2 regions of the Mesorhizobium sp. M1050 genome follow, and region 2 is predicted to be linked to the other one. Evidence: predicted binding sites of a transcription regulator. Region 2 holds the regulator's gene; the other holds the start of a gene.
The links. Region 2 encodes PhoB, which activates phosphate uptake and scavenging genes when phosphate is short. Its sites were predicted from a motif close to TGTCATNNANCTGTCAT; they were not measured.
Positions count from the first base shown of each region.

Region 1: NKH57_RS09840 (LTA synthase family protein) is a predicted target of PhoB. The motif match lies at 4,110-4,126, and genes of this name have one in related genera.

Region 1 covers NZ_JAMYMV010000012.1:27,989-35,381, forward strand. Annotated here, with positions in the region: gene rpsF (30S ribosomal protein S6) at 1-16, opposite strand, end outside; gene NKH57_RS09835 (pilus assembly protein TadG-related protein) at 460-2,106, shown strand; gene NKH57_RS09840 (LTA synthase family protein) at 2,143-4,071, opposite strand; gene fabD (ACP S-malonyltransferase) at 4,348-5,301, shown strand; gene fabG (3-oxoacyl-[acyl-carrier-protein] reductase) at 5,358-6,095, shown strand; gene NKH57_RS09855 (putative bifunctional diguanylate cyclase/phosphodiesterase) at 6,155-7,393, opposite strand, start outside.
Region 2 covers NZ_JAMYMV010000046.1:13,438-20,830, forward strand. Annotated here, with positions in the region: gene pstS (phosphate ABC transporter substrate-binding protein PstS) at 1-446, shown strand, start outside; gene pstC (phosphate ABC transporter permease subunit PstC) at 511-1,494, shown strand; gene pstA (phosphate ABC transporter permease PstA) at 1,498-2,349, shown strand; gene pstB (phosphate ABC transporter ATP-binding protein PstB) at 2,346-3,149, shown strand; gene phoU (phosphate signaling complex protein PhoU) at 3,175-3,882, shown strand; gene phoB (phosphate regulon transcriptional regulator PhoB) at 3,902-4,591, shown strand; gene eglC (endo-1,3-1,4-beta-glycanase EglC) at 5,128-6,540, shown strand; gene NKH57_RS22695 (type I secretion system permease/ATPase) at 6,605-7,393, shown strand, end outside.

The sequences.
Region 1 (7,393 bases), on a different contig from region 2:
GTTCGTAAAGAGCCATTATGTCTTATGCCTTTCTTCGTTTCTCTCCCGGTTCCCGGCGGCAAAAGCCTCTGCAACTTCTCTGACCCGCAAAATCGGGGAAGAAAGGAGCATGACGAGACGGTCGAGAGCGGAGACACGGGAGGCGGAGGCACTTCTGGCATCACACGGAGGTTTTCGAAAACCTCCGGCCCTCCGTTCAGCCCCCAGCAAGGACCGGCAGATTGCGGGCGTCTATATAGCAATCCGGCTGCAAAGCAAGGGCAGACGACGTTTTACGAGTCGCGCGAGGCCAAAATCAAGCAGCAACCGTGGCCGGAGTTTGTGGTTTGCGCAACTTCGCCTTAACCACAAAGTCACGTGATGGGAGTGGAAATCTCGCCGTAAACGGTCGATTCATTATCGAAGGCGCAAGAACCGGATAAGCCGCGACAAAAAGCAGCAGGCATTTCGGGGGTAAGAATGCTTCTCAAAAAGTTCTGGCGCTCGAAGAGCGCCAATTTTTCGCTTGTAATGGGTCTGGGCCTGCCGGTCATCCTGACAGCCGTCGGTTTCGCAACCGATGTCTCCACCCTCATGCGGGCCAAGAGCGATCTTCAGAATGCCCTCGATGGGGCAAACCTTGCCTCTTCGCATCTTGGCGATCTCGACGTCACCCGCAATGACGCCTTCAACCGTTATTTCCAGGCCAATATCGTCGGGCACGGCGAACTCGGAAATGCGCAGGCGACGTTGAGCGTCGACAAGGGCATCAATTTCATCAAGACAAAGGCGGTTGCCACGGCGGACGTCAATCTGAACTTTGCCTTCCTGTTCGGCAACAGCAAGCACATCGCGGTCGATGCTGCCGCCGTCGAATCAAACAACCAGCTGGAAGTCGTGCTGGTGCTGGACAACACTGGCTCGATGGCCGGCGCGCGCATGACGGCGCTGAGGACGGCGACCAAATCGTTGCTCGATACGCTCGAATCGACAAAATCGCCGACGCGCCAGGTCCGCGCGTCGCTGGCTCCATTTGTTACAGCCGTCAACGTCGACGGTGACGAATTCGACCCGTCCTGGATCGATATGGACGGCAAGTCGTCCACCAACGGCGCTAACTTTCCGACCATCGACGGGAAGCGTCCCAATCACATGGCGCTCTTCAAACAGCTCAAGGAGACTGGATGGACGGAGCCCGGATGGAACGGTACCGGATGGAAAGGTTGCGTCGAGGCGCGACCGGGCCCCTTCAACATTTCCGACACGCCGCCCGATCCGAACAAGCCCGACACGCTGTTCGTTCCGTATTTTGCGCCGGACGATCCGGAAGACGCCCAGATGCCGTCTAGCTCCTACGGCAATTCGGCTAGATACTACAACAATTCCTATCTCGACGACGTCAGCGACAAGGTCAAGCTCGCCAAGAAGAAGACCAACCTTCTCGGCATCGATCTCAGTGATCTCGTCAGCGATGTGTCGACGCCCGGCAAGTCCGACAAGGAAAAGATCGCCAAATATGTTGCCCCCGCCAAGGAACTCATCACCGAGACTGGCTCGCGCATCACCGTTGGTCCCAACCGCTCTTGCCCCACACCGCTCGTCCCCCTCACCAACGATTTTGACAAGCTGCGTAAGGCGGCAAGCGAGATGAACGAGTGGAACGGCTCGGGTACCAATGTTTCTGAAGGCTTGTCATGGGGCATGCGGGTGCTGTCGCCTGGCGCGCCCTATACCGGTGGCGCGCCATGGAAGACGCCTGGCATCAGCAAGATCGTACTATTGCTCACCGATGGCGAGAACGTTGTCTATGGCGCCAGCGAACAGCCGACAAAATCAGACTACACACCCTATGGCTATCTGGCGGGTGGTCGTTTCGGATCGGACAACCAGACGACCGCTGCGCGCAATGTCGACGGCTGGACCAAAAGCGTTTGTACGCAATTGAAGAGCGAGGGCGTGCAGATCTACACAATGGTGCTGCAATCCGACACCGCCGCCAACCGCACGCTTTACAGCGCCTGCGCTTCGGACCCGAGCGACTATTATGCCGTGAACGATCCGACCAAGCTGCCGAATGTGTTCCTGCAGATCGCCAACAAGTTCACGAAGCTGCAATTGACGAACTGAGCTCCCGGCCGAATCGGTCCGGAAGGACAAATCTGTTCAACTCGTATGGGCGACAACCTTGTCGACCGTTTCGGGGAAGAAGTCGGGCGCCGCATTGCGTTTGCCGAACATCATATCGTACTGCAAAAGGCGGAAATCGCGGATCGCCGGGTCGATCTCTTTCTGCCGCGCCCAATCGGGCGTGGCCTCGCCAGCCGGCGTCAGCAACAGGTTGCGGTCGACGACGCGATACCGTTCGCTCATCTGACCCAGGAAGCCGGTGTAGTACGGATGCGTGATGCCGGCCGTCTTTAGGATATGATAGGGCAGGAAGGCCGGGCTGACGGCACCTATGTCTTGAGCCGGCCCGGTGCGATTCGACCAGATGACCAGCGGCGTCTCGTGATGTTCGAGGGCGGCCTCGGGCGACGCTTCCTTGCGCGGCGCGACATTGTCCTTGAGGAACCCGGTTTCGACGTAGACCGGCCCCAGCGGCGGCAGATGGTCGCCGAAGAAGGCGATCACGGTCGGGCGGGAGCGCTTCTTCGCCCATTCGACGAGGCGTTCAAGACCACGATCGGCGTCGGCTGAGCCCTCGGCGTAGCTAAGCAGCGATTCGCGCGCCCATTGGCTGATCGGCGCCTGCACCGTATGCGTCGGATTGTAGTAGCGGTTCGGCTCATAGGGGCCGTGGTTTTGCAGGCTGACGGCAAAGAAGAACACCGGCTCGTCGCTGGCGTCCGCCTCGCTGATGATCTCGTCGGTCATCGCCGCGTCCGATGCCAGCGGCCCGCGCTTTTGCATTGGCGGCAGCGTCTCTTCCGATTTGAAGTCGTTGAAGCCGAAATCAGCATAGACCGCGCCACGGTTCCAGAACCAGTTCGTGCCGGGGTGGATGGCGCGCGCCCGGTAACCCTGGCTCTTGAGGAAGGTTGCCAGCGAAGGCGTCGGCGTGCGCACATATTGCTGATAGGGGATGCTGCCGGCCGGCAGGAACGCATTCGAGAAGCCGGTCAACGCCTCGAACTCGATGTTGGCGGTCATGCCGCCGAATTCCGGCGAGAACATAGAGCCCGAGCGCAGCGCCCGTACATTGGGGATCGGATCTGGCTTGATGCTGACTCCGGGCAGCTTGGTCGGATCCCAGAAGGATTCGCTCATGACGATGATGATGTCGGGCTTCTCTGCCGGTACCGAGGCGCTTACGTCGGGCCTGCCGATCGCGGCAATTGCCTTGTCGGAATAGCCCGGTGGCGCCGAGACATGCGCCATCGGCACGTTGAGGGCAAAGGCCAGCGCAAAACCGTTGGAGGCATAGTTCTCCTTCTGGTCCCACATGATCGGTATGATCTGCAGCCGATCCCTGGTCCAGGAGAAGGTGGCGTAATCCATGATCGAAACGAAGAAGGCGAGCAGCGGCACTGCCAGCGTCAGCCGGGCGAGGCGCCCCTTGCGGCTGAGCGCCGGTACCTTGCGGCGCCACAGCCGCCAGCCGTAGACGAGCAGCGATAGGCCGGCGACGATGCCGACGACCATGGCGAGCGCGGTCATCGGCCGATCGCGCACCAGGAGCGGCAACAGCGCGAAGATCTGGCGGGCATAGAGGAAATCGGTCGGATAGAGCGGATCGCCGAGATAGTGAGATTTCTGGTGACCGACGAAAGCAAGGGAAAGCGTCAGCGGCGCGACAATCATCAGGCTCTGGTGGCTGCGCCCAAGCACCGCATCGAGGCCAACCAGGATCAGCGCAAACACGACAATGGTGGTCCAGCCCGGCTTGAGCGGCTGCAGGAAGAAGGAGACCGTGCCGGCAAAGTCGCCGCGCACGATCAGTTCGATGGCAAACACCAGGATGGCAGCGATGGCCAGGCTGACCAGACCATAGCGCACGACCGGCCATCTCCTGCCCGGCAGGTAGCCGGTGGAGGGGTCGTCTTCCAGGAACTGTGGCGCGGCCTTACCGGCGCGTTTTGAACTCTTTGCCACTTTTGATTTCCCCACCCAGCGACAACACGTCACTCGATTGTCATGGATTTGTCACGCAATGCTAGCGCCTGTAAGCAAAATAAGAAGAGCCAGCAAACGAATCGTGAGCGGTTTTCATCAGGTGTGATCGGCAAAAAGCTTTTCGGAACAGGCACTCGGCGGGTGACACTGCCGTCAGGAAGGATTGAAGTGGCTTGACTTGGCAGCCTGCCTTGCGTCACAGGCAAGCAAAACTCGTCTACCAGGCAAGCAAAACCAACCCTTGGGAGCCCTCGCATGGCCGTTGCATTCACCTTTCCTGGACAAGGCAGCCAGGCTGTCGGCATGGGCAAGGATCTCGCCGACGCCTTTCCGGAGGCGCGCAGGATTTTCCAGGAGGTCGATGACGCGCTCGGCGAAAACCTGACGAAGCTGATCTGGGAAGGACCGGAAGAGACGTTGACGCTGACCGCCAATGCGCAACCGGCGCTGATGGCGGTGTCGCTGGCCGCGATCCGGGCGCTGGAATCGCGTGGTTTGTCGCTGAAAGGCAAAGTCGCCTATGTCGCCGGCCATTCGCTGGGCGAATATTCGGCGCTCGCGGCGGCGGGCTTCGTTTCGGTTGCCGATGCCGCCCGGCTCTTGCGCATCCGTGGCAACGCCATGCAGGCGGCGGTGCCGGCCGGCGAGGGCGCTATGGCGGCGATCATCGGACTGGAGCAGGCCGATGTCGAAGCTGCCTGCGCCGAGGCCGCCCAAGCGTCCGGGAAGGGCTCTGTCTGCCAGGTGGCGAACGACAATGGCGGTGGCCAGTTGGTCATTTCCGGTGCAAGAGCCGCGGTGGAACTGGCGGCAAAACTGTGCACTGAAAAGGGAGCCAAGCGCGCGCTGATGCTGCAGGTGTCTGCGCCCTTCCACTCCGCACTGATGACGCCCGCGGCCGAGATCATGCGCGAGGCACTGGCCAGCGTGACGAAGGCCGCGCCGGTCGTGCCCATCGTCTCCAACGTCACCGTCACCCCGACCGATGACCCCGACGAGATCGCGCGGCGTCTGGTCGAGCAGGTGGTCGCCCGTGTGCGCTGGCGCGAGACTGTGGAATGGCTTGGTGCAAACGGTGTCACCACGCTTTATGAGATCGGCGCCGGAAAGGTGCTTTCAGGATTGGCGCGGCGCATCAACCGCGACATCGCGACCGCGTCGGTCGGCTCAGCGGCCGAGGTCGAGGCGGCGCTGGCGGCGCTTGCATAAAGCGTCATTCGATCCCATCCCTATAAAAGAGTGTTCTTCTCAATCAGGAGACAAAAATGTTCGAATTGACCGGCCGCAAGGCGCTCGTAACCGGTGCATCCGGGGGCATCGGCGAGGCCATCGCCAGGGTGCTGCATGCGCAAGGCGCTATCGTCGGCCTGCATGGCACCCGCGTCGAGAAACTGGAAGCGCTGGCTACCGAGCTTGGCGACCGGGTCAAGCTGTTCCCAGCCAATTTGTCGAACCGTGACGAGGTCAAGGCGCTCGGCCAGAAGGCCGAGGCCGATCTCGAAGGTGTCGACATCCTCGTCAACAACGCTGGCATCACCAAGGACGGGCTGTTCGTGCGCATGTCGGATGCCGACTGGGACACCGTGCTCGAGGTCAATCTGACCGCAGTGTTCAGGCTGACCCGCGAGCTCACCCATCCGATGATGCGCCGCCGCCACGGGCGCATCATCAACATCACCTCGGTCGTCGGCGTCACCGGCAATCCCGGCCAGACCAACTACTGCGCCTCCAAGGCCGGCATGATCGGCTTTTCCAAATCACTGGCGCAGGAGATCGCCACTCGCAACATCACCGTCAACTGCGTCGCCCCGGGCTTCATCGAATCGGCGATGACCGGCAAGCTCAACGACAAGCAGAAAGAGGCGATCATGGCGGCGATCCCGACGCGCCGCATGGGCACCAGCGTTGAAGTCGCGTCCGCCGTCGCCTATCTCGCCTCCAACGAAGCCGCCTATGTCACGGGCCAGACCATCCATGTAAACGGCGGCATGGCGATGATCTGACCGGACTGTGACGCGCCCCCGCGCATCCTGTTTGTTCGGGATGAGGCTTCGAACGATGATCAGGCGGAGAGGCTCAGCTTGAATTTTCCTGCGCTTCTCGTCCTGCCGCGCCGCGCAATCATATGATTTGTCAGCACCGTTTCTTCGATGGGCTTGGACATGAAGAACCCTTGAGCGCGGTGGCATTGTTCAGCGATCAGAAAATCTAGCTGCGCTTCGTTTTCCACCCCCTCGGCCACGACTGTCAGGCTGAGCGAATTGGCCAGCGCTATGATCCCTCGCACGACATTCTGCTTCTTCGGGGACGACGCCAAATCGCTCAAGAACGACCGGTCGATCTTCAACTGATCCAGGTTGAAATCGGCGAGATAGCCGAAACTCGCATAGCCGGAGCCAAAATCGTCGAGTGCCAAACTAACTCCGATGTTTCGAATTTCAGTCAGGATATGCAAAGCGCTTCGGCTGTTCTGGACAAACACCCCTTCAGTAATTTCCAGCTGCAGACGTGACGCCGGCAGTCCCGTTTGTCGCAACACTTCAACCAGGTGGGTGAAGTAGACGTCGTTCTGAAGACTCTTGCCTGAAACATTTGCCGAGCAGACAAAGTCCTCCGGGCAAATGGGCAGCCACTGTGCTGCCTGCCGGCAAGCCTTGCTCAAGACCAATTTGTCGAGTTCCAATATCAGGTCACTTCGTTCGGCTGTTGGAATAAACGATATCGGCGGTCGAATCGCCCCTGAGATCGGGTCGCGCCAGCGGACCAGGGCCTCGGCACCGGTCATGCGGCCGGTTGCCAACTCGAATTGCGGTTGCCAGACCAGGAAAAATTCGTCGCAATTAAGCGCTCGCTTGATTGCGGCCTCTTCACCAAGTTGCACATCGATTTGGCTGAGGATTGCAGGAGAAAATGTCACCAGATCAGCTCGCCCCTGGGCTTTTGCGGCGTAGAGAGCGCTATCCGCATTGCGCATCAAGGTTGAAATGTCCGCACCATGCTCCGGAAAACTGGCCATGCCGATGCTTGCGCCAACTCGAACTTGATGCCCTTCCAATTCGGCAAACCCATTCAATTGCTCCCGAAGACGATTGCCGAGAGCTTTTTCGGCCGAATGCACCACTCCAATCTCGATGATGGCGAACTCGTCTCCACCCAGTCGAACAGCAAATACATCGCCGGGACGTTCGATCAACTGCAGGATTTCGGCGACGGCTTTCAGCAGGAGATCGCCAACGTGATGGCCGAACGTATCGTTCACATTCTTGAAATGATCGAGGTCGATCAGGTAAAGATGGAGTTG
Region 2 (7,393 bases):
AAGGCGTTGCCAATACCGTCAAGCAGACCGACGGCGGCATCGGCTACGTCGAGTATGCCTATGCCAAGCAGAATAGCCTTTCCTACTCCAAGCTGGTGAATGCCGCCGGCAAGGTCGTCGAGCCGTCGCTCGAATCCTTCGGCGCGGCTGCTTCGAATGCCGATTTCAAAGGCGCGAAGAACTTCAACGTCATCATCACCAACGAACCCGGCGACACCAGCTGGCCGATCGCTGCTTCGACCTGGGTGCTGATCCACAAGGTTCCCAACGATGCCGCCGCCACCGGCGAAGCGCTGAAGTTCTTCGCCTGGGCCTACAAGGACGGCAAGGATACCGCCAAGGCGCTCGACTATGTCTCGATCCCCGACAGCGTCGTCGACTTGATCAAGACCTCCTGGAAGGCCGACATCCAGGCCGACGGGAAGCCGGTCTTCGCAGGCGAGTAACATCCTTCGAAGGAGCGCCGCGGCGCGGCGCTCCTTTCCCTCAACTCAAAGAGCCGAGCTTCACATGAGCGCTGTCCAGGAAGCCTTGCCAGCCATTCGAGGTTCGCGCGACGCGATCGTCAGACGATTCGCGCTGACCGACGCAATCTTCCACGGGATGACCCGGGCCGCCGCCATATTGGTGCTGGTCCTGCTTGGCGGCGTCGCGATCTCGCTGTTTGCCGGATCCTGGCAAGCCCTGTCGACCTTCGGCTTCTCTTTCCTGACCAGCGAAAGCTGGAATCCGGTGACGGAGAAATTCGGCGCGCTGGCACCGATCTACGGCACCATCATCACGTCGGCCATCGCCATCCTGATCGCCGTGCCGCTCGGCATCGGCATCGCCATCTTTCTCACCGAGCTTTGCCCGCGCCCGCTGCGGCGGCCGATCGGCATGGCGGTGGAACTGCTGGCCGGCATCCCCTCGATCATTTACGGCATCTGGGGCCTGTTCGTGCTGGCGCCGTTCCTGCAGACGACCGTGCAGCCCTTCATCATCGGCGTGTTCCACGGCATTCCCGGCCTCGGCAGCCTGTTTGCCGGTCCGCCCTATGGCATCGGCCTGCTGACCTCGTCGCTGATCCTCGCCATCATGGTGCTGCCCTTCATCACCTCGATCACCAAGGACGTCTTCGACACGGTACCGCCGGTGCTAAAGGAATCGGCCTACGGCATCGGCTGCACGACCTGGGAAGTGACCCGCCGCGTCGTCATTCCCTACACGAGGATCGGCATCATGGGCGGCGTCATGCTCGGCCTTGGCCGCGCGCTGGGCGAAACCATGGCGGTCACCTTCGTCATCGGAAACGCGCACCGCATCTCAACCTCGCTGTTCGCGCCGGCAACGACGATCTCCGCGACCATCGCCAATGAGTTCACCGAAGCCGTCGGCGACCTCTACACCTCTTCGCTGGTGGCGCTCGGCCTGATCCTGTTCGTCATCACCTTCCTGATCCTTGCCATCGCCCGCTACATGCTGATGCGCATCGACGCCCGCACCGGAGCCTGACCGATGTCGACAGCCACATCGCTTCACCAGAGCCGCAAGAGGAAGAATGCCGTGATGATGACGCTGTGTGTCACCGCGGCGGGCATCGGACTTGCCTGGCTGGCGCTCATCCTCGGCGCGCTGGTCTACAAGGGCGCGGCCGGCCTGTCCCTTGACGTCTTCACGCAGATGACGCCGCCTCCCGGCGACGCCGGCGGCCTGCTCAACGCCATCTATGGCAGCGTGGTCATGACGATCATCGCCGTCATCGTCGGTACGCCGATCGGAGTGCTGGCCGGCACTTACATGGCCGAATACGGTCGCTTTTCCAGGCTGACCACCGTGGTGCGCTTCATCAACGACATCCTGCTGTCGGCGCCGTCGATCATCATCGGCCTGTTCGTCTACGAACTTATGGTGCGGCCGATGGGGCATTTCTCGGCAATCGCCGGTGCTGTCGCGCTCGCCATCCTCGTCATTCCGGTGGTGGTACGCACCACCGAAGACATGCTCAATTTGGTGCCGAACGCCTTGCGCGAAGCCGGCACCGCGATCGGCGCACCGCGCTGGGTGGTCATCAAGTCGGTCGCCTACCGCGCCGCGCTATCGGGCATTGTCACCGGCATATTGCTGTCGATCGCCCGTATCTCCGGCGAGACGGCACCACTGCTCTTCACGGCGCTCAACAACCAGTTCTGGTCGAGCAATCTCAACGCGCCGATGGCCAGCCTGCCTGTCACCATCTTCCAGTTCGCTCTCAGCCCCTACGAGGAATGGCAGCAACTGGCCTGGACCGGCGCACTCATCATCACATTGACGGTTCTTGCGCTCAGCATCGTTGCGCGCAGCCTGACCGGACGCAGAGAGGACAAATGAGCCAGATGTTGTCTCCAGACATGACGATCGCCGCCGAGGCCACCGCCAAGGCCAAGATCGAGGTCAAGAACCTCAACTTCTACTACGGCCAGTCGAAGGCGCTGAAGGACATTACGCTGTCCTTGCCGGAGCGCAGCGTCACCGCCTTCATCGGGCCTTCGGGCTGCGGGAAGTCGACGCTGCTGCGCGTCTTCAACCGCATCTACGAGCTCTATCCCAAGCAGACGGCCGAAGGTCAGGTGCTGCTCGACGGCCAGAACGTTCTCGACCGCTCGCAGGACCTCAACCTGCTGCGCACCAAGATCGGCATGGTGTTCCAGAAGCCGACGCCATTTCCGATGTCGATCTATGAAAACATCGCGTTCGGCATCAGGCTCTACGAGAAGCTGAGCAAGTCGGAGATGGACGGCCGCGTCGAGCAGGCGCTGAAGCGCGCGGCACTCTGGACCGAGGTCAAGGACAAGCTCGACGCCAGCGGCCTCAGCCTCTCCGGCGGCCAGCAGCAGCGGCTCTGCATCGCCCGCACCGTGGCGGTGAAGCCGGAAGTCATCCTGCTCGACGAGCCCGCCTCGGCGCTCGACCCGCTGTCGACCGCCAAGATCGAGGAACTGATCGACGAGTTGCAAGCCGACTACACGATCGTCATCGTCACCCACAACATGCAGCAGGCGGCGCGCGTATCGAAGCAGACGGCCTTCATGTATCTGGGCGAGCTGGTCGAGTTCGACCGCACCGAGAAGATCTTCACGTCGCCCCGCGAGAAGCGCACGCAGGACTACATCACCGGCCGCTTCGGCTGAGCTCAGGCATACGAGGAACAGGATCATGAGCGAACACACAGTCGCTTCTTTCGACGAGGATCTCGGTCAGATCAGCAAGCTCATCAGCGACATGGGCGATCTCGCCAGCTCGATGGTCGGCGGTGCGACCAAGGCGCTCTTGAATTCCGACAACGCCTTGGCACAGCGCGTCGTCTCCGATGATGCGATCATGGACGCGCGCCAGCGCGAGCTCGACGACCGCGCAATCACGCTGATCGCCAAGCGGCAGCCGATGGCCGATGATCTGCGCCATGTCGTCGGTTCTATCCGCATGGCCGGCGATCTCGAACGCATCGGCGACCTTGCCAAGAACATCGCCAAGCGTGTCGGCACTGTCGGCCTCAGCGTCACGCCGCGCGACCTTTCGCACTCGATCGATGGAATGGCACAACTGGTGCTGATCCAGGTGCAGGGCGTCATCGAGGAATATGCGGCGCGTGACGCCGCCGCGCTGGCGAAACTGCGTGCCGACGACGAACGCATCGACGTCAAATACACCTCCGTGTTCCGCGAGCTTCTCACCTATATGATGGAAGACCCGCGCAACATCACCGCGTGCACGCATCTTTTGTTCTGCGCCAAGAACCTCGAGCGCATCGGCGACCATGTCACCAACATCGCGGAAAATGCCTATTATGTTTTGACCGGCACGCAGCTGCCGGCCAATCGTCCGAAACAGGACGAGACGACAATGTCCGCGCCCGCGGCATGACGACAGGGGTAACCAGCCGATGATCGCGCCACGCATCATGGTGGTGGAGGACGAGGAGCCGCTAGGCGTGCTGCTCCGTTACAATCTGGAGTCCGAGGGCTATCAGGTCGAGGTCGTGACGCGCGGCGACGAGGCCGAGATCCGGCTGCAGGAGAACGTGCCCGACCTTCTGGTGCTCGACTGGATGGTGCCGGCGGTCTCCGGCATCGAACTCTGCCGGCGCCTGCGAATGCGTCCCGAGACCGAGCGGCTGCCGATCATCATGCTGACCGCGCGCGGCGAGGAGAGCGATCGCGTGCGGGGCCTCTCGACCGGCGCCGACGATTATCTGGTCAAGCCGTTTTCGACACCGGAGTTCATGGCCAGGGTCAAGGCGCTGCTGCGCCGTGCCAAGCCGGAACTGCTGTCCAGCGTGCTGAAGGTCGGCGACATCGTGCTCGATCGAGAATCGCACCGGGTCTATCGCAAGAAGAGCGAGATCCGGCTCGGGCCGACCGAATTCCGCCTGCTCGAATTCATGATGCGCCATCCCGGCCGCGTGTTCTCGCGCAGCCAGCTGCTCGACAACGTCTGGGGCGAAACGATCTACATCGACGAACGCACGGTGGACGTGCATGTCGGGCGGCTGCGCAAAGCCGTCAACAACGGCCGCATGCCCGACGTCATCCGCACCATTCGGGGCGCAGGCTACTCGATCAGGGAAGACTAGCCGATAGATCGGAACCAAGGTTCAAACTTGATCAGCAGGTGGTCGCCAATGGCCACGCGATCCAGACATTCAAGCAGGCGGGATCGAAGTTTTAACTGCCCTTCGCGGTCGCGGGCTCGGCGCGTACCTTGACTGGCTGGCGATTGCCCTCCGATCTCCCAATTCGCTTTTCTGCCAGGCTGGCCGCAGGAAGCACGGCCCGTGACACGCTTTAGTTGGTCACATTGCTATCTTGCCCGCAGAACTCCGATCAAAGTCACGCGCATCAAGAAACAATTTGAACTAATATGGCTATGTGCCCGCTAGAGGATGTGGTTTCGCATAAATGCGCAATTTTATTAAAAATTTTATCCGACTAAGAGCGAGTTTCCCTCTTCTTTATTGATTGTATGTGCTCCGAATAGTCAATACGATCTTGGATCTGATGACGATTCCGCGGGAACGATCTCGTTCTTTGCAACGTTGCTTTGAAAGCGGTCGCCGGACCCTGCGCCGAATGATTTGACCAGGTCGGACACTAAGAGGAAGGATTTCTGATGAGCACGGTCTTAAACGCCAAAGGTATTCCTCTTCCCTACACCGGCGCGTCCAGTCATTGGTTCTCGGCAACCGGAGCCGGGGCCGAACTGCATGGCACCTCAGGCAACGACTCCTTCTGGGGAGACACCGGCGTCAATGTCACGATGTACGGTGGCGCCGGCGACGACTATTATCATCTCTATTCCACCAACAATAAGGCGGTCGAAGATCCCGGGGCAGGGATCGACACGATCGACACCTGGATGAGCTACAAGCTCCCCGACAATTTCGAGAACCTGGTCGTTACCGGCGCCAATCGATATGCGTTCGGAAATGCGTTGGACAACATCATCAAGGGCGGGTCGGGTCATCAGACGCTGGATGGCGGCAAGGGAAATGATGTCCTGATCGGCGGTGACGGCGCCGACACTTTCGCCATCTCCAAAGGAAATGGAAGCGATCTTATCTTCGATTTCGGTGCGACCGATGTGGTGCGCCTTAACGGCTATGACTTCACTTCGTTCGATGCCGTCCGTTCGCAGATGGTTCAGGTGGAATCGAACGTGACGCTGAACGTCGGATCTGACGAGATCCTGGTGTTCAAGAATACGACTATCGACAAGTTGCAGCCGACCCAGTTCGAACTGCCGATAGACAAGTCCGGAATGACGCTGTCCTTCTCCGACGAATTCAACACGCTGAGCCTTCGGGACGGGCAGGACGGCACCTGGAATTCCAATTTCTCGTGGGGAGCGCCGAACGGCAGCACATTGAGCAGCAATGGCGAGTTGCAATGGTATATCGACGCCAATTACGGCCCGACGAGTTCCGTCCACCCGTTCAGCGTTGAAAACGGCGTCCTCACCATCACCGCCGCGCAGGCGCCGGAGGACATCAAGCCTCTGATTAACAACTACGAATACACCTCGGGGATACTGACGACCCACGACACCTTCGCGCAAACCTACGGCTATTTCGAAATGCGGGCGGACCTGCCCGAAACGGCCGGAGCCTGGCCGGCCTTCTGGCTGCTTCCGGAAGACGGATCGTGGCCGCCGGAGCTGGACGTCGTCGAAACGCGCGGTCAGGATCCGAACACGCTTTTCATGACAGCGCACACCAATGAGACGGGAGAGCACACGAAGGTTTCGTCCACCGTGAACGTTGCGGACACTGACGGTTTCCACACCTATGGCCTGCTCTGGACAAAGGATGAGCTTGTCTGGACCTATGACGGTGTGAAGGTCGCCCAAGCGGCGACGCCGTCCGACATGCACGACCCCATGTACATACTGGCCAATCTCGCGGTGGGCGGCATTGCCGGCCAGCCTCCTGACCATCTGGCTACTCCAGCGGAGATGAAAATCGACTATATCCACGCCTATACGCTGGACCAACCCTTGGACATGGCAAGCGACCACTCGGTCTAAGCGGCGGCTTCATGTTTGAGGCCATTAGCCGTCAGGGAGCGCGGGGATGATTGGAGAGTCCAGTTTGCAGGCAGTTTTCAGGCGCGCCATCGCCGATGTCGGTGCTTTCTCGTTCCTCATCAACATCCTGCTGTTGGTGATCCCCCTCTATCTCTTGCAAGTCTATGACCGCGTCCTGCCTTCCTACAGCGTCGAGACGCTGTTCTACCTGTCGGCTATCGCGGTTCTCGCGCTCGCCTTTCTCGGTCTCCTCGATGCGGTCCGCTCCATCTACACGCAGCGCGTTGCAGCCACTGTCGACGACAGACTGGGTGCGAGGACATTCGCCGTCTCGCTTGAAGCCAAGTACGCCGGCGGCGCAGCCATGTCTCCACTGCGCGACCTTGCCTCGATATGCGCCTTCATCAGGTCACGCAGTGTGGCGGTCTTGTTTGACCTGCCGTTTGCTCCCTTCTTCCTCACCCTGCTGTACCTCATCCATCCCTTTCTGTTTTGGCTTACGCTGGCAGGGGTTGCGCTGTTGCTTGCGCTGGTCCTGGCAAATCAGCTCGCCGTCGGCAGGAATGACGCTTTGTCCGCGGAACGTTCGGCTGTCGCCAGCCTGTCGGAGCAGGCCTTTGCCCGCAACGCGGAGACGCTGCTCGCCATGGGCATGGTCCAAAACGCGGCGCGCGTCTGGGGCAGGCACGTGGCGGAGGCGCTAATTCTTCATGACCGTTCGTCCACGGCCAACGCGATCTTCAGCGGAGCATCGCGAGCGGTACGCATGATCCTTCAGCTGGCGATACTGGGCGTTGGAGCATGGCTCGTGCTGCAAGGGAAGATGACGGCAGGGATGATCTTCGCGTCTTCC